Regions from separate parts of the Caballeronia sp. 11_S32 genome, predicted to be linked through region 1. Evidence: riboswitches for the same ligand, from Rfam matches in the RefSeq annotation. Region 1 holds a riboswitch; the other holds the start of a gene.
What was found. A riboswitch is a leader RNA that binds a small molecule or an ion and turns the genes downstream of it on or off. The one in region 1 is predicted to bind glycine.
Positions count from the first base shown of each region.

Region 1 (14,442 bases):
CGTGTATCTGAGGTTCTCTTCGAGACGGTTGTACTGACTCGATTCGTATCCTGTTTGCGCCAGAAAACTCGCGATACGATCGCGCGTATCGATACCGAACCTGGGCAGCGCCGCATTCAGCGCGTCAGCCCAGACTCCGGCGTTGCTGCAATTCGGGAAGACATTCTCGAGCGATTGTGCATCCAGCATGATTCCCTCCGTGCGCGTCCCCTTGACCATGATTCAGATGACGAAGCACCATGCGCTTTTTTTAAAGACGAGGTCATGTTTTCCTCGCAGGCTTCTTCGCGATTCCCGAAACGGCGCATTCAGGATTCGCCGTACATAGACGAGGCGCCCTAGAACAAGTGCCGCAGCCCCGCGCTCACGCCGAGCTGCGTCGTGCCGAAGGCCGAGCTTATCCCGTTGACGCCCTGCAATTGAGCGCCCACCAGTCCGCCGCGATACTGTGAGTAATCGACTTCCAGATAGGTATCGGTGCGCTTCGACCAGTTGTAGTCCGCAAGCAGCTGGAACTGCGTCGCGTTGCCATCGGCGGACTGGGTCTTGCCGGTCTGAATCGTGCGCCACACGTTCGCGGAGAGGTGCGTGGCAAAGCCGATCTGTTGCGTCACGCCGCCGAAGAACATCTGCCGCGCGCTGAACGTGTTGATTTTCAGCGCCGTCAACGCGGGCGGCGAAAATGGGCCGTTTGGAAAATTGCCGACAAATCCGGCATCCTGACGATTGACGGCCCACCCCGCCGTGACCGTCGTGGCGTCGAACGTGTATGACCCGCCGGCGGTCCATGACTTGAAGTGCGCGGAGGTGTTCACGGCATCGCGCGAATCGAGATACGCGGCGCCGAAAGTGAGCGGCACGGCCGGCAAGAACAGGATCGATGCGCCGATCTGGCTCCCCGCGCCAAACTGGCCCGCGGTGCCGCCGAACGCATACGAGACTTCGGCCCTGAGGTACTGCCATCGTGCCGCGTACTTGACCATGTTGCTCGTCCAGACGCCCTGAGCCATCGTCACTTCGGGGCGGAACTTGTAGAACGTCGGGAGCCAGCGGTTCGTCGCGAAGGCGCCGATCACGGCATCCGAGAGTGGATTGAGCTGGCGTCCCATCGTGAGCCTGCCGAAGGTTTCCGACTGCAGCCCGACAAAAGCCGTATTGAAGAACGGATAGGCCGGATCGGTCTGCCCCGTGTTCGGGAAGAAGCGATTTTCGAGGTTGAAGACGGCCTTTGTGCCGCCCCCCAGGTCTTCCGTGCCCTTGATCCCGAAGTGGCTCTCGCTCTCGCCGCTCGTGACCTGATACTGTGAATCGCCCGCCGGATTCGCATGTGTCGTATAGCGAATGCCCGCATCGACAACCCCGTAGAGCGTCACGGATGTCTGCGCCGCCGACGTGGCGGAATACAGCGATGTCGTCGAAATGACGCCGGCCAGCAGGGCTGCCGTATGGCCGCCTCTCTTCTCCGGCCGGTTACCGCGCTTCGCAACGCCGCCGCCGGCCAATCTCCTTACCTTCATCATGTGAAGACCTTTTTTCATATTTATGTTGCAGTACGAATGATTCGACATGAAATCGATTCGACTGTTTGATGCAGCATGGGGCGCCATGGGATTCTTTTCCCCGCGCGCCATGGTGGCTCTAACTCGGTATAAAGCTCAAAGCTGTTCGATCGGGATATCTTTCGCGTGGTACACGTCTCCTTCATGGGGATGGATGGCGTATCATCGAACGAGCCGTGCACCGCGCAGGCGCATGGCCCGATGGCCGCCGGAGCGGTGAAACGGTGCGCTGGACCGCAACCCGGCCGCACGTCGATCTCCGCAATGCAATTCATGGTGACTCAGCGTGACCGTCCGCAATATCCCCCGTATAGGGGAGCGCGATTCGCACGGGCGGCGGATCGCAGCCAGGGTCGATCCGAGTGCCACTAACCGCCGATGAATGTGACCGAATCCATAGCGCCAGTCAGGCCATCCGTGCTTCTCGCGACGAAGCTCCTTCCGCCGCGCCTCGCCGCCGGGCTGATCGATCGCCCGCGGCTCGTCGGGCTGGCGGCGCTTGCCGAGAACAAGCGGCTCACCGTCATCAAGGCGCCGGCCGGCTTCGGCAAGACATCGCTCGCGCTCGCCTGGCTCGAACGTCTGCGCGAACGCGGCGCGCTGGTGCCCTGGCTCTCGCTCGATCCCGACGACGACGAACCCGCGCGCTTCCTGCACCATCTCGCGCAGGCGTTGCGGCAGGCTTGCGGCAACGTCGGCGCATCGGTGATCGGGCTAACCGCGGAGGTCTCGCTCGTTCCCGCGCAGTCCATCGTCGCGACGCTCATCAACGAACTGGTCGACGTGGAGGACGAGGTCTATCTCTTCCTCGACGACTATCACCTCATCAGTCTTCCCGCCATTCACGAGGTCGTCGCGTTCTTCATCGAGCGCATGCCGCCGCATGTGCATCTCGTGATCTGCACGCGCGCCGATGCGACGCTGCCACTCGCGCGCCTGCGGGCAAGGAACGAACTGCTGGAAATCGACGCATCGGCGCTGCGCTTCGACTTCGATGAAACGCGCTGCTTCATCGAACGCGAATGTCCGGGCGGGCTCGAAACCGCCGCCGTCAAGTCGCTGTTCGCCCGCACCGAGGGCTGGGCCGCCGCGCTGCGCATTTCGGCCTCGGTGCTGACACGCGAAGACCGCGGCCAGAGCGCGGGCGCGGGCGTGCCCTCCGGCGCGGCGCGGCCGTTCGCCGCCTATCTCGAGGAGATCCTGACGCATCTGCCTGCGGAGATCGTCGGATTCATGTTGCGCACGGCGATACTCGAACGCCTGAGCGCGCCGTTGTGCGAGGCGGTGACGGGGGCCGCCAACGGCCAGCGCATGCTGGAGACGATCGCGGCGCGCCAGCTTTTGCTGGAGCCGATGGATATCGAAGGGCAATGGTTCCGCTATCACCATCTGATGCGCGACTACCTGTGCAGACGGCTCGAAACGCAGTTTCGCGACGAAGTGCCGGACCTGCACCTCCGCGCCTGCCGATGGTACGCGCAACAGGAACAATGGACGGATGCGGTCCGGCACGCGATCGCCGCCGGCGCGATGGACGACGCCCTCTCGCTGATGGGCCGCTGCGCGATGTCGCTCGTCATGAAAGGCGATCTGCTCACGCTGCTGGGATGGCAGCGTCACTTCCCCGCGCATCTGATGCGCGAACAGGTGCAGGTGAGGCTGGCGATCGCGTGGGGCATGGCGCTGGCTCTGCGCTTTTACGATGCGCTCGCCATGGTCGATGCGCTCGAGCACGACGCCCCCGGCCACGCGGACGCCGAGGCCGAACGCATCCGCTGGGAATGCGCGGCGATCCGCGCGGTGGTGTGCGCCGTGCAGGACGATCCGCAGCGCGCGCTCGCGATGGCGCAGAGCTGTCTCGAGCGGCCATCGTCCGATGCCTGGACCACCAATGTCCTCTCCAATGTCGTGCGCTTCGGGCACTGGAAGGCGGGCCGTCTCGAAGCGCTCTACGCGACGCCCTGGATTCCCGATTCGATCGAGGACGACAAGCGCAACGTGTTCTCGTCGGTGTATCGGCTGTGCCTGCTCGGACACGCGGAAATGCAGCAGATGCATTTCGATCTCGCCGAGCAGTACTTCACGAAGTCGATGTCTCTGGCCGAACGCTATCTGGGCCCGCAGTCCATCTCCGCCGCGTTGTGCGCGCCGATGGTTGCGCAGATCCGCTACGAGCAGGGCCGTTTCGACGATGCCGAAGCCATCCTCATCGACATGATGCCGGTCATCGATCTGGCGGTCATACTGGATAGCGCCCTGATCGCGTATCGCGTGCTCATTCGCATCGCCGTCGCGCGCGGGAATGCCGCGCACGCGTATGCGCTGCTCGAGCACGCTCAGGCGCTCGCTCACCGGCGAGGCTGGCCGCGCATGATCGCGGGCGCGCTCGTCGAACGCACGCGGCTGCATATCCGCGAAGGAAGGCTCACGGAAGCATCGGCGTGCGCCTCCCAGCTCGATGATCTCGCCGCGCGCGATACGCAATTCTCCCCGCCCGTCTCGGCGGAAATCGAAAACTACCGCGCGCTCGCCAAGGCATGTGTCGCGATGGCGCGCAACCAGAACGACGAAGCGATCGAATGGCTGAGCGCCGCACGCGACAGGGCCGAGCAGCGTCACAACGACTACCTCTCCCTGCGCTTGCGCACCGTGCTCGCGCTCGCGTGCGCGGGAGCGGGCAGAACCCGCGATGCCGTCGATGCCTTCAGGGAGGTCGTGAAGATCGCAGCGACCACGGGCATCTATCAGTCCATCCTCGACCAGGGACCGTCGATCGGGCCCCTGCTGCAGGCCATTCGCGACGACATGCGCGCCACCAGCCAAACGCGCGACGTGGTCAATTACATCGATCGGCTGCTCGATGGCTGGCGCGCGCTTTATCAAGCCGACAGCAAACCGCCGCGCGAAGCCGAACGCGAGCCGTTGAGCGCGAGGGAACGCGGCATCGTCGAGTTGATCGCGCAGGGGCTTTCGAACAAGGAGATCGCGCGCGATTTAGGCATCGCGCCGGAAACGGTGAAATCGCATGTGAAGAGCATCTTCGTGAAGCTGTCGGTCGACAAGCGCGCGCATGCCGTCGCGCGCGCGCAGGCGCTCGGGCTCGTGCGGTCTGGCTAGCGCCGAACGACGCGCGCCACGGCGCTGCTCAATCCCCTTTGCGACGAAGAAACGCGCGCACGACGGGCGCGACTTCCTGCGCTCGCGTGATGAGAAACAGATGGCCGTCGTCGATGACATGGAGCGACGCATCGCGGATGCGCGCCGCGAGCATCTTCGCGTTCGACAGCGGCACGATGGGATCATCGTTGCCGTGCATGACGAGCGTCGGCTGACGCAATGTGCAGAGCCAGTGCAGACTGGTCCATCCCCATGCGGCCAGCAGCTGATACAGGTAACCCCGCCCGCGCGGCGGCTGGATATGGCGGCTGTGAGCTTCGAGCAACGCCGGATCGCGGCGATACGCGCCCCCATAAATGTCGGGGCCGACACGTTGCAGATAAGCCGGATCGGTATAACGGCGCGGACCGATCAGCTTCGACAGCACCGATAGTCGGGCGGGCACCATGAGGACACCCGGCGAAGTCGCCGCGAGGATCAGTCTGCGGCAGCGCTCGGGATTCTGCCGCGCGAACTGCTGCGCGAGCGCGCCACCCCACGACACCCCGAGCACGTCGACAGGTCCGTCATGCCCGAGCCGCCGCAGGAGCTTGTCGGCGAGAACGGAGAGCGTCGAGAACCGATACGGCGCGAGCGGTGCGGGCGAACCGCCGACGCCGGGAATATCGAAGATGATCACGCCCACGTCCTGCAGCGCATCGACGAACGGCTCGACGAGTTCCAGATTCGCGCCGATGCCGTTGAAGATGAGAAGCGGCGGAGAAGCATCGCTGCCGTGCCGCACGCCAACGCGCACGATCTGCCCATCCAGATCGACCAGTTGTGTTTGCATGCTGCTGACGGATTCGGGGCTTTGTTTCGTTTCGTTCATCACACCTCTCCTCGCGACACGCCGGGTCGCCATGCGTTACTTTCGGGACTGCAGAAGCGCCTTCCACTCCTCGACGTTTTCCGCGACGCGCTTCGAGATCACGGCGATGCTGTCGGCCTGCGCGCGATACGCTGTATCGGCAAGTTCGCGGACGTCCGACAGCATCGTGCGCGCGTTCTCTTGAACCTTGGATTCCTCCGGGTCCTTCTGTCGCGCGATCATCGACTGGACACGCATGATTCGCGCGTTGACGATCTCCACCTGCTTCTGGCCGAGCGACTGAAGGCCCGCCAGCGCAGTCGTGTTGGCGGCCGCGAGCGCTTCGATATCCTTGCGGCGCGATTCGAGCATCGCGTTCACGTCGAGGCGGGGCAGCCTGAGCTGCGTGATGAAGCCGAGGTAATCGGCGATGAGGCTCTTCGGACGAGTCGTTTCCATGAGCGTTGCTCCTTTGAGAGAAAATCGGATCGATTGAATATCGGCCGCGATACGGCGCGTCATTCGTGCATCAGGCTTCCAGCACGTAGGTTCCGGGCGCTGCCGCCAGCGGCGCATACCGCCGGTTGCCGGGCTTCGACGGCGCGGCACGCCGTTCGCCCGAACGCGCAGCCAGCCAGTCGCGCCAGTTGTTCCACCACGAGTCGTTCTCGGCTTGCGCGCCGGCGAGCCAGGCGTCGGCGTTCGCGGGTAGCTCGCGGTTGAGATAGAACTTCGCCTTTGGATTGCCCGGCGGATTGATGAGGCTCTGAATGTGGCCGCTCGAACTCAAGACGAAGCGCGTGTCGCCGCCGAAGAGCCGCGCCGAATCGTAGACGCCCTTCCACGGCGTGATGTGATCGGTGATGCCGGCCACGACATACTTGTCGCAGGTCACGTCCGTCAGGTCGACAGGCGTGCCCAGCACGCTCAACGCGCCCGGCTTCGAAAACAGGTTATCCGTGAAGATGTCGAGAAGCTGGCCATGCAGCTTCGCGGGCAGGCGCGTCGTGTCGTTGTTCCAGTACAGGATGTCGAACGCGGGCGGCGTCTTGCCCAGCAGGTAGTTGTTGACCCAGTAGTTCCAGACCAGATCGTTGGGCCGCATCCATGCGAACACACGGCCCATTTCCTCGCCCGCCAGTACGCCCCGGACCATGCTGCCCTGCTTGGCCGCCGCAACCGCTTCGGGCGTCGCGAAAAGGCCGAGTTGCGAATCCGCCGTGCTGTCCAGCACGGCGACCATCAGCGTGGCCGCGTTGACCGACTTGATGCCCCGGCTTGCAAGATGCCCGAGCAAGGCTGAAATGGTCATCGCGCCGGAGCATGCGCCGTGCAGATTGATATCGTCGCTGCCCGTGATGGCGCGCACCGCCTCGATCGCTTCGAGCAATGCGCCGACGTAGGTATCGAGATCCCAGTGAGATTGCGCGACGGTGGGATTGCGCCAGCTCACCACGAACACCTGAAACTCGCTCTTCAGCAGATAATCGACGATGCTCTTGCCTTCCGACAGATCGAACACATAGAACTTGTTGATCTGAGGCGGCACGATCAGTTGCGGACGGCTATAGACGTGCCCGGTCGTCGGCGTGTACTGGATCAGCTCGAGCACTTCGTTGCGAAACACCACGGCGCCCCGCGACGTGCCGAGATTCTTTCCCACCTCGAACGCGGTCTTGTCGACCTGAGCCGGCATGCCCTGATTCGTCAGCATGTCGGTCATGATGTTCTTCATGCCGCCGATCAAACTCGCGCCGCCCGAATCGACGATCTTCTTGAGCGCCGCCGGATTGCCGAGCAGCGTGTTGGTCGGCGAAAGCGCGTCCGTGAAAAGCGACATCACGAACTGGGCGCGCTCCTTGTTTTTCGCATCCAGCGCACAGCGGTCGACGAACCCGGAAAGCGCGTCGCGCCATGCGAGATAGCCTTGCAGCGTCACGCGATAGAGGGAATTCTCGCGCCACGCGGCATCGCCGAACCGCTTGTCGCCCTGCGGCGGATTACTTTCCGCGCTTCCGCCCAGCGCGGCGATCAGATTCCGGACCAGCTTCGCTTCCTGCTCCACGACGAGCGCCGGTTGCCGCAATGCCTGCGCGCCGATCTGCTGCGCCGTCGCGAACACGTCGCAAGGACGCAGTCCCACGAATGGGTTCGGGCCCAACATGCCTTCCGCGGCGGAGGCCGCGACGTCGTCGGGCTGTTCGCCTCGCGACAGGTTTTCAGTGCTTACCGCCATTTTCCCGTTCCTCACATCCGTTCATGCGACCAGCATGGCGAGCGTCTCGGCGATCAGCGCCGGCTTGTCCTCGCCCTCGATCTGCAACTCGTTCATCGTCTTGACGATGACCCGGCCGCCGCCCTTTCTCTCCGCCGTCAGCAGCGTCACGCGGTTGCGCACGCGCGCGCCGGCTTTCACGGGCGTCATGAAGCGCACCTTGTCGAGCCCGTAGTTGAGCCCGGCGGATGCATCGCCCGGGATGACACCGATCTCGATCGCGAGCGCGGCGAGCAGCGAAAGCGTCAGATAGCCATGCGCGATGGTTCCGCCGAAGGGGCTTTCGCGCGTCGCACGCTCGACGTCGACGTGGATCCATTGCGTATCGCCCGTGCATTGCGCGAACGCGTCGATGCGCGCCTGGTCGACGACGACCCAGTCCGACACCCCCAGTTCGCAGCCGACGAAGGTTTCGATCGTCGCGATGCTGTATTCCTTGATGCTCATCGTGTTGTCTCCTCGTGAGCGGTCAGGCGAACTGCGCGCGCAGCCACTTCTTGTTCATCTTGCCGACGCTCGTTTTTTCGAGCGCATCGACGAACTTGACGATTTGCGGCACGGCGTACTTCGAGATGCGCCCGGACTCGCTGAATGTGAGCACGTGGCGTTTGATGTCGTCCTCGCCGATGCCGGCGTCGGCCTTGAGCACCACCAGCGCGACCGGCCGCTCGCCCCACTTCTCGTCGCTGATGCCGATGACGGCGACTTCGGCCACGCCCGGATGCATCGAAATGAGGCTTTCGATTTCGAGCGACGAGACCCATTCGCCGCCGGACTTGATCACGTCCTTGATGCGGTCGGTGATCTGGAGATTGCCCGTCGAGTCGATATTGGCGATGTCCTGGGTGTGCAGATAGCCGCCGCTCCACAGGTCGGCGGAGGCTTCAGGATTGTTCCAGTAGCCCTGCGTGAGCCAGGGCGCGCGCGCGACGACTTCGCCGTATGCCTTGCCGTCGTGGGCGACGTCCTTCATCTCCCCGTCGACGATGCGCAGGTCGACGAGCGGAATCGGCAAGCCGGTCTTGCAGCGCAGGCGCACCTGCTCATCCGTGTCGAGCGCTTCGGAGCCGGGCTTCAGTTGCGCGAGGCTCAGCACCGGACAGGTTTCCGACATGCCGTAGCCGGTGAAGACATCGATGCCGCGATCGAGCGCGGCGCGCGCGAGGCCGTGCGTCAGCGCCCCGCCTCCGATGACGACCTTCCATTTGCTGAAGTCGACGCTCTTCGATTCCGCGCAGCTCAGCAGCATGTGCAGGATCGTGCCGACGCAATGTGAGAACGTCACGCGTTCGTCGCGCAGGAGCCGGACGAGACGATCGGGCGCGTAACGGCCCGGATAGACCTGCTTCACGCCCATTGCCGTGGCGATGTAGGGCATGCCCCATGCGTGCACATGGAACATCGGCGTGAGCGGCATATAGACATCGCCGCGATGGAAGCGCTGCCCGGACTCGGGGCTCGACAGGGCCGCCATCAGCGTGATCGTGTGCAGAACGAGCTGGCGATGCGAGAAATAGACACCCTTGGGCAGTCCCGTCGTGCCCGTGGTGTAGAACGTGGTCGCGCGGGTGTTTTCGTCGAAGTCCGGAAAATCGCAATGGTCCGGACTCGCGGCGAGCATTGCTTCGTATTCGGTGGCGAACGGAATCGAATGCGCGCAGACTTCGCTGCCGGCTTCGTCGATCCAGACGAAGGTTCGCACCGTTTCGAGCTGGTCTCGAATGGCCTCGATGACCGGCAGAAAATCGGTGTGGACGAACAGTATCTCCGCGCCGGCGTGATTGATCGTGTAAGCGATCTCGTCGTGCGAAAGACGCACGTTGACCGTCTGCAGGATGGCGCCCATCATCGGAACCGCGAAATAGCATTCGAGGTAGCGGTGACTGTCCCAGTCCATCACCGCGACGGTGCTGCCGTGCTGCGCGCCGAGCCCTGCGAGGCCATTGGCGAGCCGCGCGATGCGCTCGCGCAGCGTGGCGTAAGTCATCCGCATCGTTCCGCGGTACACGATCTCCTGATCGAGCGCCTGGGTAAATGGCGTGTGCAGCAGTTGCTTGATGAGCAATGGATAGGCGTAGGCCGAAGGCTCGGCGGCCTTCACGTCGTCCCGCATGGGAATCTCCTTTAATCCTGATATGAACCGCGGGAGGGACGTGGATCAATTTTTTTGTTCGTGTGGCGTCCTCCCGGTATGCGAATCTTCGGGGCGAACGCGCGCGCGGACTATCCCCTGAATGGGGGAGCGGGGGAGCGGCGGTGATGGGTTATGCCCGCGACCTTGAAGGGCGAGCGCTTGCGGATACGGTGGCGAAACGAGGTCGAAGCGGGGCATCACCGCACAGACCGGCTCGAGCAACGCCGTCCGTTGACGGAAGCGTGAGCCGTGCATGCTCTCGACGGTTGAATATGCATCGCGTCCAGTTTTGAGACACGTCAATCAGCGAACGACTGCCCTCTATTAGGATGAGCAATTCTGTTCAGATTCTGGAGGTGACATGTCGTTTCCCGAATGGGGGCATTCATACAACGCGCTATACGTGCCGCTGTCGCGATGGGACTGGCAATGCGCTTTGATGCCTGCCGGCGAAGTGAAAACGGAAGGCAGCTTCTGGTCGTCGCGGTCTTTCGAAGAGCGAGAAGAGAAAAGGAAAGGCCGGCAGAAGCAAATCGAGCAGGACAGGGAGGATTTTCAGCGCTTGTTCAGCGTTGACATCGACCGACGCGGAACCGCTGCGTCCTCCGACTTCAGGTATTACGCAGACTTCATACGCGATACCCTGCGGGCGTCGAGCTGGAACATGCCGCTCGATGGCGACGACATCACGCACTTGCTGCGCCGTGCCGTGCGTGATGGCCGTATCGTCCCCGCGATTGATCGCGCATGGCTCGGTGGACAGCGGGTTTTCAAACACTACGCACCGCAGCACTGGCCGCGCTATAGTGGCGGCGTTTCCTTCGCCGCGAGTACCGGCGGAGCGAGTGCGCCAGCGGGCCGATTCACAGGTCCGTTTGCTGCCTCTCGGTATGCGGCGGAGATGGTGCTAAATAACAGGCTCGCCAACGGTAACAGCATATTTGGTGGCAGCAGCAGCGGGGCGATTACTGGCGGTTTCGATTGGTTCGGCGCTACGGAAGCGGTCGCCGGAACCGCGCTCGGCGGCGCGGGTTCGGACGACGACAGCGGAGGCGATGCCACGCTCAGAAAATTCGGTAATACCGACGGTAGCGACGGCGGTTCGTTGCCTGGCGACGCGCAGCCGTTCGAGTATCAGTCGGACAGTATCGACAGCGAAGCGTTCGATGTCGCTGGAACCCATCGCGGCGACATGTATGCTTGCGACATCATTTCAATAGAATGTAAAGGCTCTGTGCTACGCGAATTTCCGAGTCAATATCTCGATTCGACATATAACGATATTCAGACCGACGCACGCGACGGCGTCAAGGATGCACGAAAGGCGCTCAAGCTCCTGAACGATAACCGCTTCAAAAAATAGGAAACGGACAATGTCTCATCCCTTGTTCACCTTGTTGCAAAAACTCGATTCTGCGAGGGTCGCCTATGCGCTCAGCCGCCATAGACCGGAAAGCATCCTCGTCTCAGTGACGGTTGTTGGTCAGCGCATCGAAATCGATGTATTCGACGACGGTCATATGGAAGTGTGTCGTTTCGTTGGTAATGAAGACATCGAGGGCGGCGAGGAATTGATCGATTCGCTCATCGACTTGGCTTCTTAGTAACCGTCGCTCGAATCGAAGGCTGAATTTCCAGCACCGCCATTGCCGCCGCTGCGGCGATTACGCGCGGCCCGCTTGCACGAGACCGCGCGTGCTTCACCTCATGCGGCGCGAGCCAACCCCGCAGCGCACTGTGACGAGTCCAACAAAATGGCATCCGCGATCGACTCCGCCGTCGCTGCCGACAACGTCCACCCGAGATGCCCGTGTCCCGTGTTGTAGTAGACGCCGGCCCGCTTGCCCTGCCCGACGCGCGGCAGCATGCTCGGCAACATCGGACGCAGGCCGGCCCACGGAATCACGCGCGCCGTCGACATCTCCGGGAACAGTTCACGCGTCCACGCGACGAGCGGCGCGATGCGATCGGCCCTGATATCGCGATTGAACCCGTTGATCTCCGCTGTCCCGGCCACGCGAAACCGGTCTGCCCCGAGGCGGCTCGTCACGATCTTCGCCTTGTCGTCGAGCAGGCTCACCCACGGGGCCGCCTGCCGGCTCTTCTCGTCATCCAGGCATACCGTGATCGAATAGCCCTTCACCGGATATACGTTCACATGGTCGCCGAGCATCCGCGCGAACTCGCGGCTTCTCACGCCGGCGCACACGACGATGCGATCGAACGCGCTTTCGGGCGCACCGTCGCCGTCATGCGTCCGGATATGGAAGCGTCCATCGCGCGTCTGGTCGATCGATGCGATCTCCGTGTCGTAGCTGAACTCGACCCCGTGCTTCACGCACGCTTGCGCAAGCCCGCGCGTGAACTTGTGGATGTCGCCGGTCGCATCCGAAGGCGTGAAGAAGCCGCCGTAAAACTCGCCGCGCAATGCCGGCTCGATCCGGCTGATTTCGCCCGCTTCGACCGCATGCCGGTCGAGTCCGCCTTCTCGCAGGAGCTCGTTGACCTTCGCGGCCGAATCGTAGTCCTTTTGGCTTCGATAGACATGCAGAATGCCGCGGCGCTCCAGATCGAAGTCGATATGCTCGCGCTCGGCGATCGCGTACAGATGGTTGCGCGCCGCAAGTGCCAGGCGCACGGTCTCGATGGTGTTTGCGCGGTAGTTCCCGATCTGTCGGAGGAACTCGCCCATCCATGAATACTTGTGCCAGGAAGGCGACGGATTCAGGAGCAAGGGCGCATCGCGCGTGAGCATCCAGCGCAGTCCCTTCACGACGGTGGCCGTGTGATTCCAGACTTCCGCGTTGCTGACGGATAGCTGGCCGCCGTTGGCAAAGGACGTTTCCATCGCCGCATAGCGATGACGTTCGAAAACGGTGACGTCGAAGCCGCGGCGAGCGAGGGCGTAAGCGGTCGTGACGCCGGTGATCCCGGCGCCGATGATGGCGATTCTTGACATGACATGGTCCAGATTGTGTTGAGCATGTGCCGGCTCGACGCGATATGCGTCATGTCCGGCTCCTGCCCCATCTGTCCATGTACCTGAGAGTTTCGATCCTGCCTGGCCGCCCTTGTGTGGCGCCCTGACCGGAAATCCCCTTCGGTGGGCGCAGCGCGCCTCTCTCCAGATCGTTCCTGCGGCGCGGTCCTTGGGCCTGAGAGTTTCCGGGGCGGTTGCTCCGTCGGCGCCGTCATCGTCTGATGACAGTCTCTCCCGCGCTGCATTTGAGAACATCCGCACAATAACGTTACGAATTAACGCGCGCAAGTGCTATTTGCGAGAAGTCCGCGCGTCAGGACCCGGCCGAGGCCGGCCGCAACGCCTCGTGGCACGCCTGCAGATCGGCCATGAATACCTTCAGGATCGATGGCATGGCCGCGCCCCGCCGCGTGATCGCGCAGAACGGCCAGATGCCGCCATAGCGCTCCGCGCAGATCCGGCGCATGTCGCCGCTCTCGACCCAGCGCAGCGCGTAGTGATTGGGCAGAAATCCCACATACGTGCCCGACAGGATGAGGATCGCCTGCGCCTCGACATTGTCGACGGTGGCCGCCGCCTTGCTCGCGCTCAACATGCGCAGATCGTGCTGCTGGAAATAGCCCCGCGCGACGATCCGGCTCTCGGCGATCATCTCCGAGGACACGTCGGCATCGAACGCGCGCCCATAGAGCGGATTGCCCTTGCCGCAATAGAGGCCGTCCGGTTCGACATAAAGCTCGTCGTAGCTCAGGCCCGGCACGTGAATCGGAAAATGGCCGATCGCCACATGGAGCCGGCCGTCCAGCACGCGCTCTTCCAGCTCGGCGGGCGAGCCCACATAGACGTCCACATGCACATCGTGTCCCCGCGACACGAACTTCTGCAGCGCATTCGGCAGCGGCGATGTCTTGTCGGAAACCGTGTTGTCGATGGTCCCGAGGTAGAGCTTTCCCGAAATGTGCTTCTTGAGCGCGTCGGTATCCATGCAGAACGCCTCCACGGCGATCTGCAGCCGCTGCGCCGCTTCGTAGGTCGCGATGCCATGCTCGGTCAGCCGGAAGCCGCTGCGCCCGCGTTCGCACAGCTTGAGCCCGAGCCGGGTTTCGAGCGTGGTCATCTGCTCGCTGATCGTCGACTGGCTGACGTTCAGGCTCGCCTGCGCAGCGGAAAAGCCGCCGCATCGCACCACGGCCATGAAAACCCGCAACAGCTTGAGGTCCACGTCCTGCAACTGGGTCATCGTTCGCGCCTCCATGCGCCGTTGCTTCGGAAATTCCGATATGAACATCCGATACTCGTGATTTTCATGCCCGCCGCTCCTGTCCATAGTCTCTCAAAACAACGCGCAGGCTCAACCTGCGGTCCACCCAGACAGAACAGGAGATGCAGATGCAGGGCAACAGCTATGAATCCGGGCGACTCAACCTGCCGTTCGTCGGCCATTGCACGTTCGCGAAGTCGCCGGTGTGCCTCGACTGGAACCGGATCGACGCCGATGTGGCGATCCTCGGCGCGCCGAACGACATG
Region 1 is NZ_JBXOWH010000005.1:720,774-735,215, forward strand. It holds gene AC1Z32_RS37840 (glycoside hydrolase family 19 protein) at 1-189, opposite strand, end outside; gene AC1Z32_RS37845 (porin) at 339-1,538, opposite strand; gene AC1Z32_RS37850 (winged helix-turn-helix domain-containing protein) at 1,938-4,676, shown strand; gene phaZ (poly(3-hydroxyalkanoate) depolymerase) at 4,705-5,547, opposite strand; gene AC1Z32_RS37860 (phasin family protein) at 5,584-5,985, opposite strand; gene AC1Z32_RS37865 (alpha/beta fold hydrolase) at 6,056-7,762, opposite strand; gene AC1Z32_RS37870 (MaoC family dehydratase) at 7,784-8,248, opposite strand; gene AC1Z32_RS37875 (fatty acid--CoA ligase) at 8,271-9,914, opposite strand; gene AC1Z32_RS37880 (hypothetical protein) at 10,297-11,298, shown strand; gene AC1Z32_RS37885 (hypothetical protein) at 11,309-11,539, shown strand; gene AC1Z32_RS37890 (D-amino acid dehydrogenase) at 11,641-12,894, opposite strand; glycine riboswitch at 12,964-13,065, opposite strand; glycine riboswitch at 13,069-13,162, opposite strand; gene AC1Z32_RS37895 (LysR family transcriptional regulator) at 13,229-14,203, opposite strand; gene speB (agmatinase) at 14,305-14,442, shown strand, end outside.

Region 2 (14,442 bases), on a different contig from region 1:
GGCGCCGACCTCGGCTCTTTCTGGCAATCGTTGATCCAGGCGGATAGTCATATCGCGACGGCCACATTCGTTGATTCGGACTGCGGAATCGCTTGAGGATGTAAGCACCGTTTATCAGCACTGCCGTAGGCAGATCCCGTCTCGTGACGTGAAAACGCCCAAGGGTTCGGCGCGTCCTGGATAGGTGGACGGCGTACTGCCAAGGGGAACGACAGGAATATTATTCGAACCGGCGGATGGATGAGTCCGACAACACAACTGCGCGTGCTGGTTGTTGCCGATTTAGTTGAAGCGGAATTCTTGGCGCGCCCGGCTGGGATCGAACCAGCAACCCCTGCCTTCGGAGGGCAGTACTCTATCCATTGAGCTACGGGCGCATCGGAGAAGGGCTTGCGGGGGAAAGACACACGCCGAAAGTCGGCTGCAAGGCCCATGCGAATCCGAGAGGATACCTGTTTTCCATGACTTCGTCCATCGCACGGGGTCGAACGCGCCCGCGCGACAAGACGCCGGAAGCCTCACACGATTCGGGTAAACGCCCGCTCCGCCGCGCCGGCCACCCCGCGCCGACAGTTAAGCGTTCCGTCTATAATCGACCGTGCCTTTCCCCAAGGCGCGCCCAAGCGCAATGCGGTAGCTGTCACGCTGTCACTGAACCGACTCACACCAAAAAACGGGAGACGAGACAAGCATGAGCGAAGCACCCCACGGAGCCCCGATCAAGACACCCGGCCAACTCATCGCCGCGGTCATCGCGGGATTCGGCATCCCGGTCGCCATCATCATCCTGCTGGCCGTCTACGTGAACAATGCGACGCGCACCGGCGCCGGCACCGATCTCGAATCCTCGGTCAAGGAGCGCATCGCGCCCGCCGCGCAGGTCGATATCCGCGACGCCAACGCGCCGCGCGTCTACAAGACAGGCGAGGAAGTCTATAAAGCGGTGTGCTCGGCCTGTCACGCGGCAGGCACCGCAGGCGCGCCCAAGTTCGGCGATGCCGGCGCATGGGGCACGCGCATCGGCGAAGGTTACGACACGCTCCTGCACAACGCGCTCAACGGCAAGGGCGCGATGCCCGCGCGCGGCGGCACCAGCCCCGACGATTACAGCGACTTCGAAATCGCGCGCGCTGTCGTCTATATGGCGAACGGCAGCGGCGGCAAGCTCGCCGAACCCGCGCAACCCGCGCCGGGCGCGGCGGCCAGCGCGGGCGCATCGGCGCCGGCAGCGAGTGCCGGAGGCGCATCGGCCCCGGCGGGCGCGAGTTCGAACGAAAACGCGCAGGCCGCCGCCGCCGTGGCGGCGCTCGCATCCGTGCCGCAAACCGCATCGGCGGCGCCGGCAGCGGGCGCGCAAAGCGCCGACGCAGCCCAGGCCGGCAAGGCGCTCTACGAGCAGGTCTGCCAGGCATGTCACGCGGCCGGCGTGCTCAATGCGCCGAAGTTCGGCGACAAGGCCGCATGGGCGCCGCGCCTCAAGGAGCCGATGGACACCGTCTACAACTACGCGTTGCACGGCAAGGGTGCGATGCCGCCGAAGGGCGGATCGAACGCACCGGATGCGGATGTGAAGGCGGCCGTCGATTACATGGTCAACGCGGCAAAGTAACGCTCGAGCCGAAACAAAAAACCCTGCGTCGTCGTGGCGCAGGGTTTTCTTATTTGAAGCGCAAAGAGATCAACTCTTCTGCAACATCGCCTTGAGCATCGCCATGCGATCCTTCGGCGACAAGGGCGCTTCTTCCTTCGTCGGCGGCGGCGCATCGTCGAGCAGCATCTCGGGGATGAAGCGCGACGGCTCGCACACCACCGTCTCCCGCGCGCGTTTGCGCTTCTTGCACCAGTTCAGATGCAGGCTGCGCTGCGCCCGCGTGATCGCCACATACATCAGCCGGCGCTCTTCCTCGATGCGCGAATCGTCGATGGGCGCGTCGTCGTCCGAGCCGCCGCGATGCGGCATGATGCCTTCCTCGACGCCCACCAGAAACACGTGCGGATACTCCAGCCCCTTCGATGCGTGCACGGTCGACAGCCGCACCGCGTCCGGATCTTCCTCCTTGCCTTCGAGCATCGACATCAGCGCGACCGTCTGGATCAGGCCGAGCAGGTTCTTGCCTTCATCGGCGAAACCGTCGGCGGTGTCGTAGCCGGTCTGTTCCGTTCCGGGCGCGGCCTCCGGTTTCGTGCCCTTGCGCTTGAGCCATTCGAGGAACTCGAGCACGTTCTGCCACTTGGACTGCGCCTGACGCTCGTCGTACGCGTCGTAGAGATACGACTCGTAATGGATGGCTTCCATCATGTCGTCGAGCACTTCGGTCGCGGGATCGCGCGCGGCGCGGTCCGACAATCGACGGATCCATTCGCAGAACGTGCGCAGCGGCTCGACCTGCCGCGCCGACAGCCGCGCCTCGATGCCGCCCATGAACACCGCCTCGAACAGCGACACCTTCGCCGCGCCCGCGAACGCGCCGAGCGCTTCGAGCGTCGTGTTGCCGACACCGCGCCGCGGCGTCGTGATCGCGCGGATGAACGCGGGATCGTCGTCGGGATTCGCAATCAGACGCAGATACGCGATGAGGTCCTTGATCTCGGCCTTGTCGAAGAACGACTGCCCGCCCGACAGCACATACGGAATGCGCTCGCGCCGCAAAACCTGCTCGAAGATGCGCGCCTGAAAGTTGCCGCGATAAAGAATCGCGTAATCGCGAAACTGGGTGCGCCGCTCGAACTTGTGCGCCGACAGCCGGAACACGACGGATTCCGCCTCGTGCTCCTCGTCGTTGCAGCCGGTGACGGTGATCGTGTCGCCCATGCCGTGCTCGGACCACAGCTTTTTCTCGAACAGCTTCGGATTGTTCGCGATGACGTTGTTCGCCGCCGTCAGAATCCGCACCGTCGAGCGATAGTTCTGCTCCAGCTTGATGACGTGCAGCTTCGGGAAATCCTTGCCGAGCTGCGCGAGGTTTTCGATGGTCGCGCCGCGCCAGCCGTAGATCGCCTGATCGTCATCGCCCACGGCGGTGAACGCCGCGCGCGGGCCGGCCAGCAGCTTCACCAGTTCGTACTGGCACGCGTTCGTGTCCTGATATTCGTCGATCAGCAGATAACGCAGGCGGTTCTGCCACTTCTCGCGAATCTGCTCGTTCTCCGCGAAAAGCTGCGCGGGGCGCAGGATCAGATCGTCGAAATCGAGCGCCTGATACGCGTGCAGCGTGGCCGCATAGCTGCGATAGACGATCGCCGCCTGATGCTCGTCCTCGTTGCTCGCGAGCACGGAGGCCTGATCGGGCGACACCATCGCGTTCTTCCACAGCGAAATGATCGACTGGATCTTGCGGATCAAACCCTTGTCGGTCGTGCCGAGCTGCTCCTGAACCATGCCGAAGCAGTCGTCCGAATCCATGATGGAGAACTGCGGCTTCAGTCCGACGTGCTCCGCTTCCTGCCGCATGATCTGCACGCCGAGCGAATGGAATGTGCAGATCGTCAACTGATTGACGGGAATCTTGCGGCCTTCCTTGCCGGGCGTCGTGAGCGTCTTGCCTTCGAGCAGTTTCCCGGTGCGCTCGCGCATTTCGAGCGCGGCCTTGTTCGTGAAGGTGAGCGCGGCGATGTGCTTCGGCTCGAAGCCGCGTCCTTCGATCAGATGCGCGATCTTCTGCGTGATCACGCGCGTCTTGCCGCTGCCCGCGCCGGCGAGCACGAGACAGGGACCGTCGAGATAGCGCACGGCTTCGCTTTGCGCGGCGTTGAGACCTGCGGACATCGTATTGGGCTTGGATATCTGGCGCGCGCGGCGGACCGGCGCATGGAGGAGAGCGCGATGTTAACACGATAGAACCGGCGCGGTTCCGGCCCTCGTTCGTGCCACAATATCCGACCGAATTCACGACAGGACGATGCCCGCATGAACACAGCACTGAAAGTCGGCGTAATGGGGTACGGACTCGCCGGCGCGACGTTTCACGCGCCGGTCATAGAGCACTGCGGCCGCGCCGAAGTGACGGCTATCGCGACGAGCCAGGCCGAGCGCGCGCAGGCCGATTATCCGAACGCGCAGATTGTCGCGGATTTCGACGCGCTGCTCGCCGTCGACGGTCTCGAATGCGTCGTCATCGCGACGCCGAACGACACGCACTTCGATCTCGCGCATCGGGCGTTGTCGGCGGGAAAGCACGTGGTCGTCGACAAGCCGGTGACGCTCTCCGCGCGCGACGCCCGCACGCTCGCCGATCTCGCGCAGCAGAAAGGCCTGATCTTCGCGCCGTTCCACAATCGCCGCTGGGACGGCGATTTCATGACGGTGCGCGCGCTCGTCGAAAGCGGGCGGCTCGGGCGCATCACGCATTACGAATCGCATTTCGACCGCTTCCGCCCGAAAGTGCCGCAGCGCTGGCGCGAGGAGGCGGAGCGCGGCGGCGGGCTGCTGTTCGATCTGGGGCCGCATCTGATCGATCAGGCGCTGACGCTCTTCGGCGCGCCGCAGACGGTGACGGCGTTCGTGAAGGCGCACCGCGATCACGCGCACGCGCCGGACTACGTGCATCTCGTGCTCGGCTACGGCGACAAGGAAGTGATCCTGCACGCGAGCGCGCTCGCCGCGCTGGAACCGCCGCGCTTCGCGATTCATGGCACGCGCGGCAGTTATGTGAAGAACGGGCTCGATACTCAGGAAGATCAGCTGCGTTCGGGCATGCGGCCGGGCAATCCGGAGTTCGCGAAGAACCCGCCGGGCGTGCTGCGCGAAGTCGATGGCGACCTCGATCTGCGTCACGAATTCGCCACGAAGGACGGCGCATATATCGAGTTTTATCGGGCGCTGGCGGCGGCGATTCAGGATAGGAAGCCATTTCCGGTCTCGCCGCAGGACGCGGTCGATACGATGACGATCATCGAGCTGGCCATTCAGAGCGACGCCGAAGGGCGGCGCGTGCCGTTCGCGCGCCAGTGACGTCTATCGCCGGTGGATGCTTCCGGAGCGTCCACCGTGCACCGACACGCTTTCGCCCAACTACGTGACGCCATCGATGGTGAGGGTGGCCGGCATGCGGTCTGGGGAAAAGATGACGAATCGTCCAGCATACGCGCGCGATTGCGGCAAATTTCCCCGTATTTGAAACAAAGCGGTTCGATTCTTCGCCGCGCGGGCCCGTTCGGCTAAGCCGATACGGATCGATCGGACAGTCAATCGCTGCGGTCCGAATCCGTTTGACAACCCCAATTCGGTCGCGTAAATTCTGCCGCACGCGTCGGGAGAGCGCGTGGCCGCCGCTTGTCAGCACGACAGCGGACGCCGCGCCGCCGAAGGGGCATACCCGCAAACTCTCAGGCAAAAGGACCGACGGCGTCGAGGAAAGCAATTTCCTCGCACTCTGGAGAGCGGCAGCGGCTTCGTCGAACGAGCCAGTTGCCCACCGAAGGGGCGCGCGATGAACCGCGGCACGACCGTGCACGGTTCGCGCAATCTCTCAGGTACCGAGGACAGAGGGGTCACGCATCGCAACCGCCAGCCGGTATGCACCTTGCGCGCTGCAACGGCAGCGAGCGCAGGCGCATTCGGCAGGCAAAAGCGCGCTGCGTGGCCTTTTTTGTTTCGCGAACCGAGGCCCCGATGACTTCTCTTCAACACACGCCCTTGCACGCCGCTCACCTCGCGCTCAACGCGCGCATGGTCGACTTCGGCGGCTGGGACATGCCCGTCAACTACGGTTCGCAGATCGACGAGCACCGCGCCGTGCGCACGGATGCCGGCATGTTCGACGTTTCGCACATGCGCGTGGTCGATTTCGAGGGCGAAGCCGTCCGCGAATTCTTCAAGTACGCAATCGCCAATAACGTCGACAAGCTCACGACGCCGGGCAAGGCGCTCTACTCGTGCCTGCTCAACGGCGACGGCGGCGTCATCGACGATCTCATCGTTTACTACTTCTCCGAGACGAGCTTTCGCGTCGTCGTGAATGCGGGCACGGCGGAGAAGGACATCGCGTGGTTCGGGCAATTGAATGCCGAAGGCGAATTCAATCTGTCCATCACGCCGCGCCGCGATCTCGCGATCATCGCCGTGCAAGGCCCGAATGCGCGCGAAAAAGCCTGGCAAGTGCTGCCGGATACGCGTGCGCAAACGCAGGACATCAAGCCGTTCAATGCGGTCGTTTTTCCGTCGACGCAATTCGGCGAGCTGATGCTCGCCCGCACGGGCTACACGGGCGAGGACGGCTTCGAGATCGTCGTTCCGGCGACGCACGTGGAAGCGCTGTGGAACGCGCTCGCCGCCGTGGGCGTGAAGCCCGCGGGCCTCGGCGCGCGCGACACGCTGCGCCTCGAAGCCGGCATGAACCTCTACGGCCAGGACATGGACGAGAAGGTCTCGCCGCTCGACGCCGGCCTCGCATGGACCGTCGATCTGAAAGCGCCGCGCGATTTCGTCGGACGCTCGGCACTCGAGGCGCACGGCTCGAAGGCGAATTTCGTCGGACTCGTGCTCATCAAGGAAAACGGCAAGGCGGGCGGCGTGCTGCGCGCGCATCAGAAAGTCGTCACGCCGCACGGCGAGGGCGAAATCACGAGCGGCACGTTTTCGCCGTCGATGCAGGAATCGATCGCGTTCGCACGCGTCCCGACCGCTGTTGCCGTCGGGGACACGGTGCAGGTCGTCATCCGCGACAAGCAACTCCCCGCGCGCGTGGTAAAACTTCCGTTCGTGCGCAACGGCAAGGTTCTCGTCGAACTTTCATAAGCGCCGTCGCGCCCGTTCCCTCCTATCAAGAACCTCACGAAAGAACCACGCAAGGAGCATCCAATGAGCATCCCGGCCGATCTGAAATACACCGAATCGCACGAATGGGTCCGCACCGAATCCGACGGCACGCTGACCGTCGGCATCACCGATCACGCGCAGGAAGCGCTCGGTGACATCGTGTTCGTCGAGCTGCCGGCGGCGGGCAAGACCGTCGCGGCGGGCGATGCGATCGCCGTGATCGAATCGGTGAAGGCCGCATCCGATATCTACGCGCCGGTGTCGGGCGAGATCGTCGCCGCGAACGACTCGCTCACCGCGACGCCCGATCAGGTGAACGGCGCGCCGTACGAAAGCTGGCTCTTCAAGATCAAGCCGGCAGGCGACGCCTCTCTCGACAAGCTGCTCGACGCCGAAGGCTACGGCAAGTCGATCGGCGAATAACTCTCTCAATCGACGAAGGCGGTTCCTTCCCGCAACGAAGGTGCCGCCATTCGCAGGAATTCACATGAAGCTCGAACACCCGGATCGCCTGATGAACCGCACCTCCCTGTCACTCGCCGCGCTCGAATGCCACGATGCATTCGCCGAGCGGCACATCGGCCCCGACGAAGCAGACCAGCGCGCGATGCTCGACGCGCTCGGCTTCGCATCGCGCGCGGCCTTCATCGACGCGGTGATTCCTGAATCGATCCGCCGCAAGGAAACGCTGCCGCTCGGCGCGTTCACGCAGCCGAAGAGCGAGGCGGAAGCGCTCGCGTCGCTGCGCAAGCTCGCGGACGAGAACCTGGTGTTTCGGACTTATATCGGCCAGGGTTACTACGGCACGCACACGCCGGCCGTGATCCTGCGCAACGTGCTGGAAAATCCGGCGTGGTACACGGCATACACGCCGTATCAGCCGGAGATTTCGCAAGGGCGCCTCGAAGCGCTCCTGAACTTCCAGCAGATGGTGATGGACCTGACGGGCCTCGCGATGGCGAACGCGTCGCTGCTCGACGAAGCCACTGCCGCCGCTGAAGCAATGACGCTGCTGCAACGTGTCGGCAAGCCGAAGTCGAACGTCTTCTACGTCGCGGATGACGTGCTGCCGCAGACCATCGAAGTGGTGAAGACGCGCGCGAAGCCGGCGGGCATCGAGGTGAAGGTCGGCCCGGCCGCGGATGCCGCGAGCGCGAACGCGTTCGGCGTGCTGCTGCAATATCCCGGCGCGCAAGGCGACGTGCTCGACTATCGCGCCCTGACCGAAGCGATTCACGCGGCGGGCGGCCATGTCGTCGCGGCGGCGGATCTGCTCGCACTGACGCTCATCACGCCGCCGGGCGAATGGGGCGCGGATGTCGCGATCGGCAATACGCAGCGCTTTGGCGTGCCGGTCGGCTTCGGCGGCCCGCACGCGGCTTACATGGCCGTGCGCGATGAATTCAAGCGCCAGATGCCGGGTCGTCTCGTCGGCGTGACCGTCGATGCGCAAGGCAATTCCGCGCTGCGTCTCGCGCTGCAGACGCGCGAACAGCATATTCGCCGCGAAAAGGCGACGTCGAACGTCTGCACGGCGCAGGCGCTGCTCGCGATCATGGCGAGCATGTACGCCGTCTATCACGGCCCGCGCGGCCTGAAGACGATCGCATTGCGTGTGAACCGCGTCGCGTCGGTGTTCGCGGCGGGTCTGCGCAAGCTCGGCTACACGATCGCCAACGAAACGTTCTTCGATACGGTCACCATCGACAGCGGCTCGAACACGACCGCGCTGCATCAGGCCGCGCACGCCGCGCACATCAACCTGCGCCACGTGAGCGCGACGCAAGTTGGCGTATCGCTCGATGAAACCACCACGCGCGACGATCTGCTCAAGCTCTTCGCGCTGTTCGCAGAAGTGGCGGGCAAGACCGAAACCTTCGATATCGACGCGCTCGACCAGGCCGCGCCCGATTCGCTGCCGGCCGAACTGCATCGCACGAGCGAATACCTGACGCATCCGGTCTTCAACCGCCATCACTCCGAGCACGAAATGCTGCGCTATCTGCGCAGCCTCGCCGACAAGGACCTCGCGCTCGACCGCACGATGATCCCGCTCGGCTCCTGCACGATGAAGCTCAACGCGACCTCTGAAATGCTGCCGGTGACGTGGCCCGAGTTCGCGCAGATTCACCCGTTTGCGCCCGCCGAGCAGACACTCGGCTATCGCACGATGATCGATCAGCTCGAACAGATGCTGGTCGCGTGCACGGGTTACGCGGCGGTTTCCTTGCAGCCGAACGCCGGTTCGCAGGGCGAGTACGCGGGCCTGCTCATCATTCACGCGTATCACGAGTCGCGCGGCGAAGGACATCGCAATGTGTGTCTGATTCCGGCGTCCGCGCACGGCACGAATCCGGCGTCGGCGCAGATGGCGGCCATGCAGGTCGTCGTCGTCGCGTGCGATGCGAACGGCAACGTCGATATCGAAGACCTGAAGGCGAAGGCCGAAAAGCATTCGGCGAACCTCGCGGCGATCATGATCACGTATCCGTCCACGCACGGTGTGTTCGAGCGCAATGTCCGCGAAATCTGCGACATCGTGCATTCGCACGGCGGCCAGGTGTATGTCGACGGCGCGAACATGAACGCGATGGTCGGTCTCTGCGCGCCCGGCCAGTTCGGCGGCGACGTCTCGCATCTGAACTTGCACAAGACCTTCTGCATTCCGCACGGCGGCGGCGGACCGGGCGTTGGTCCGGTCGCGGTCGGCGCGCATCTGGCGAAGTTCCTGCCGAATCAGGTCTCCAGCGGCTACAAGCGCGACGAAGCGGGCATCGGCGCAGTGTCGTCGGCGCCGTACGGCTCGGCCGCGATCCTGCCGATCTCGTGGATGTACATCGCGATGATGGGCGCGCAAGGCCTCACCGCCGCCACTGAAAGCGCGATTCTCGCGGCGAACTATGTCGCCAAGCGCCTCGCGCCGCACTATCCGGTGCTGTACAGCGGCCCGGGCGGGCTTGTCGCGCACGAGTGCATTCTCGACGTGCGGCCGATCAAGGAATCGAGCGGCATCTCGGTGGACGACGTCGCGAAGCGCCTGATCGACTACGGCTTCCACGCGCCGACGATGAGCTTCCCCGTGCCGGGCACGCTGATGGTCGAACCGACGGAATCGGAATCGAAGGAAGAGCTCGACCGCTTCATCGACGCGATGATCGCGATCCGCGAGGAAATCCGCGCGGTGGAAGAAGGCCGCGCCGATCGCGAGGACAACGTGCTGAAGAACGCGCCGCACACGGCGGCCGTCGTCACTTCGGACGAGTGGACGCACAAGTACACGCGCGAAGCGGCGGCGTACCCGGTGAAGTCGCTCGTGACGCGCAAGTACTGGTCGCCGGTCGGCCGCGCGGACAACGCGTACGGCGATCGCAACCTGATGTGCTCGTGCGTGCCGATTTCCGACTACGCGGAATAAGGAAGCACGCCGCCCGGCAATGAAGGAAGCGTAAAGCATTGTCGGGCGGTATCGCGGCGCGCGTCAGACCGGCTAACATCTCACCCCGGACCAAAGCCAATCAAGGAGTTCGCATGGCGCGGAAGGTGCGAGAGGTGAACAAGAGCCGTTTCAGGACGCGCACGGCGCTGGCCGCGCTGTTGGCGTTCGGCATGTCATGCGCTCACGCGGCGATGAATTTCTGCGCCGCGCCCGCGATGCAGACGAGCGAACGCACCAACGCCGATCCCGGCGTGAAAGCGCTGGTGAAGATGGTGCAATCACACGTGAACGACCAGCCGAAGGCGCGCGCGAAGCTGCATACCGAGGGCACGCTGCCGCACGAAGGCATTTACGACGAGAGCGTCGAAGCGGAGAAAGACCTCGGCCTGATGCGCGATGCGGCGCTCGCGTGGCGAGCCACAGGCGACGAGCGCTATTTGCGGCTCGTCGACCGCTTCCTGTTCGCGTGGACGACCACTTACCAGCCGAGCTTCAACCCCATCGACGAGACGAACTTCGAATCGCTGATTCTCGCGTACGACCTCACGGCGAGCGCCTTGCCGGTGAAGACGCGCAATGCGGCGAACGCGTTCATCGCGAAGATGGTGAAAGGCTATATCGCCGATATGGACCAGCAACCGCGTCCGCTCACGGGCAATTATCGGAACAACTGGCAGAGCCATCGCGTGAAGCTGGTGGCGATGGGCGCGTTCACCATCGACGACCGCAAGCTCATCAACGCGGCGCAGCGGCTGTTCGTCGAGCATATCGGCGACAACATCGCGCCAGATGGATCAACAGTCGATTTCGCCGAACGCGATGCGCTGCGCTACGTCACCTACGATCTTCAACCGCTCGTGACGGCGGCGCTCGCCGCGCGACGGCATAACCGCAACTGGCTGCCGGAGCGCGCCCAGTCGGGCGCGACCCTTGCCGAAGCGCTCAACTGGCTCACGCCGTACGCGCTCGGCACGAAGACGCATAATGAGTTCGTGCGCTCGTCGGTGCCTTTCGACGCCAAGCGCCGCGAGGCCGGATTGCCGGGATTTTCGGGTCAATGGGATCCGAAGAACTCGGCGGAACTCTTTCATCTTGCGGCCCGTCTCGATGGCCGCTACGCGCCGGTCGCCTTGCGGCTCGCACCGACGCCGCCCGCGTGGCTCGCGGTGTGTCTGCCGCTGCCGGCGCGTTGATTCTTACGAGCAACTTTGTACGAGACCCGGGCAAGCGCTGAAGTGCCGATTCGGGTCGACAGGAGCAATCATGGCAGTCAGCGTATTCGACCTCTTCAAGATCGGCATCGGACCTTCGAGCTCGCACACCGTCGGACCGATGCGCGCGGCATTGATGTTCGCGCAAGGGCTCGAGCGCGACGGGCTGCTGGACTCGGCGGCATCGGTGAAATGCGAGCTGTACGGCTCGCTCGGCGCGACGGGCAAGGGCCACGGCACCGACCGCGGCGTGATGCTCGGCCTGATGGGCGACGCGCCCGATACCGTCGATGCATCGAGCATCGTTCCGCGCCTGGAGGCCGTGCGTAGCTCGAAGACGCTCGCGCTGCTCGGCACGCGCGATATTCCGTTCACGATCAAAGAGAACATCGCGTTCTATCGGCAGGCGTTGCCGGAGCATCCGAACGGCATGAAGCTGTATGCGTTCGATGCCAACGGCGCGTTGCTGCGCGAAGCGACGTATCTGTCGGTGGGCGGCGGCTTTGTCGTGACGGCGGGCGCGGCGAACACGGCGGTGCTGACGGCGCACGAGCAGTTGCCGTATCCGTTCCACACCGGCGACGAGCTGATGAAGATGTGCGCGGAATCGGGCAAATCCATCGCGCAGCTGATGTGGGAAAACGAGCGCGTCTGGCGCAGCGAGGATGAAATCCGCACCGGGCTTTTGCACATCTGGGATGTGATGCAGGACTGCGTCGCGCGTGGGTGCGGCATCAACAATCCGGACGCGGAAGGGCACTTGCCGGGGCCGTTTCAGGTCAAGCGCCGCGCGCCGCAGTTATACAAGGCGCTGGCGGGCAAGCCGGAGCACGCGCTGCGCGATCCGCTTTCGATGATCGACTGGATCAATCTCTATGCGATCGCCGTGAACGAAGAGAACGCTATCGGCGGGCGAGTCGTGACGGCGCCGACCAACGGCGCGGCGGGCATCATTCCGGCTGTGCTGCATTACTACGACCGGTTCGTGCCGGGATCGAACACGCAGGGCGTGATCGATTTTCTGCTGACTGCGGCGGCGATCGGCATTCTGTACAAGATGAATGCGTCCATCTCCGGCGCGGAAGTGGGATGTCAGGGCGAGGTGGGCGTTGCCTGTTCGATGGCGGCGGGCGCGTTGGCCGCCGTGCTCGGCGGGACGCCCGCGCAAGTCGAGAATGCCGCGGAGATCGGCATGGAGCATAACCTCGGGCTGACGTGCGATCCGGTCGGCGGGATGGTGCAGATTCCGTGCATCGAGCGCAACGCGATGGGATCGGTGAAGGCCGTCAACGCCGCGCGCATGGCGATGCGCGGCGATGGTTCGCACTATGTTTCGCTCGATTCGGTCATCAAGACCATGAGGGAGACCGGCGCGGATATGAAGACCAAATATAAAGAGACTTCGCGTGGCGGGCTGGCGGTGAATATTGTGGAGTGTTGAGGCGCTTATATCGGGCCGAGGGGCGGCGCAAGACGTCCATTCGGCCGATTACCGGCGTCGAATCCATTGCTTAGGATGACGACATTAGTCATCGAAGGGAACAAGCAATGGTTGAAGTCTTCGAAATCGCGAAGTGGCACTGTCTCTCCACCATCAGCGTGCGATACGAAGGCAACGATGCCGCATCGCATGAGATAGATCTGAATCAGCTTGGACAGTCCATTCAGGGCTTAGCACGCATCTTCGCGTTGTGCTCCAATGCCTTGCTGACGGGCGAACTCAACACGCATCTCGAAGCGCTCGATGTCCGTGTGGTTTGTTCTCCGGTCGCAGAACATCGGTGCTTCGAAGTTCTGGCAATGGTGAAAAGCATGGCGACTAGCAAGGAACTGTGGTCTGGCGCGTTCGGGGCCGTTCTTGCTGTCGTGGTTCAGTATGTATTCTCCCGACGCGAGCAAGGTCAAATGAAATACTTGAACGAAGCACTACAAAAGTCTTTGCAGAACAATCGAGATAGTCTCGCGATGCTGACGAACACCGTGGACAAGATGGTAAGCATGTTCGACAAACTCGCCGACGCCTTGCATCCCGCGGCACGCCAGGCGCTTAGCCCAATCGAGCGCTCGTGCAGTCGAATCGATCTCTATACCGAGGGAGACCGCTTCTTGACCCTGAGCGCGGATCACAAGCGCGCGTTCGGGAGCGCGGACACCGTGATATCCGAGAGCACGCCATACGTCGGCGTGATCTCGGAGTTCGACATGTCAACCGGCGCGTGCAGAGTCACGCTGGATGGAGACACCGCACGCATCCCCGCGTTGGTGATCGATCCGCTCTTCAATCGACCGAACAACCGTTACGTGCAGGCGATGGCTTCAGCCGATCCGCTCCGCTTTCTCGCGAAGGCGGAGCTGGACATGGAAGGCAATGCCGTCAGGCTCTATATCTCCGATTCATCGGAGCATGACGCGGAACCGGCGCGGGCGTAATCACGCCCCAATCAGATTCACCACCTTCACATTCCGCGTATCCGGCACTTCCGCGTACGACAGCACCTTCAACTGCGGCAGACTTCTCCGGAGAAAGCGAGCCAGCATCGCCCGCAGCGAATGCTGCACCAGCAACACCGGCGGCAAGCCCAGATTCTGCTGACGCATGATCGCGTTCTGCGTCGAATTCATCAGCGTCTGCGCGAGCCCAGGCTCCAGCCCCGGATTCGCGCCCGTCGACAACGCCTGCGACAGCACACGCTCCAGCGTCGGATCGAGGCCCATCACCTGCAAGTCGTCGGTGCCCGGATACCACTGCTGCGTGATCGCGCGACCCAGCGCGAGACGCACCGCCGCCGTGAGATCGTGCGGATCGGACATGCGCGGTGCGTGTTCCTGCAGCGCGTCGAGGATCGTGCGCATATCGCGGATCGGCACGCTTTCGTCGAGCAGATTTTGCAGCACCTTCTGCAGCGTAGTGAGCGACAGCACCTTCGGCACGAGATCGTCCGTGAGCGAAGGCGTGTCCTTGCCGATTCGCTCCAGCAGCGCCTGCACTTCCTGACGTCCGAGCAGCTCGGCCGCATGCGTCACGACGAGATGGTTCA
Region 2 is NZ_JBXOWH010000003.1:303,424-317,865, reverse strand. It holds gene AC1Z32_RS13075 (Rieske 2Fe-2S domain-containing protein) at 1-34, shown strand, start outside; tRNA gene AC1Z32_RS13070 (tRNA-Arg) at 302-377, opposite strand; gene AC1Z32_RS13065 (c-type cytochrome) at 692-1,609, shown strand; gene AC1Z32_RS13060 (UvrD-helicase domain-containing protein) at 1,679-3,766, opposite strand; gene AC1Z32_RS13055 (oxidoreductase) at 3,908-4,951, shown strand; glycine riboswitch at 5,241-5,351, shown strand; glycine riboswitch at 5,363-5,495, shown strand; gene gcvT (glycine cleavage system aminomethyltransferase GcvT) at 5,612-6,736, shown strand; gene gcvH (glycine cleavage system protein GcvH) at 6,800-7,180, shown strand; gene gcvP (aminomethyl-transferring glycine dehydrogenase) at 7,245-10,172, shown strand; gene AC1Z32_RS13035 (alginate lyase family protein) at 10,286-11,386, shown strand; gene AC1Z32_RS13030 (L-serine ammonia-lyase) at 11,457-12,845, shown strand; gene AC1Z32_RS13025 (DUF7946 domain-containing protein) at 13,004-13,834, shown strand; gene flhA (flagellar biosynthesis protein FlhA) at 13,835-14,442, opposite strand, start outside.
Region 2: it holds a riboswitch for glycine, as region 1 does, so the genes downstream of both, gcvT (glycine cleavage system aminomethyltransferase GcvT) here and AC1Z32_RS37890 (D-amino acid dehydrogenase) in region 1, are expected to answer to the same signal.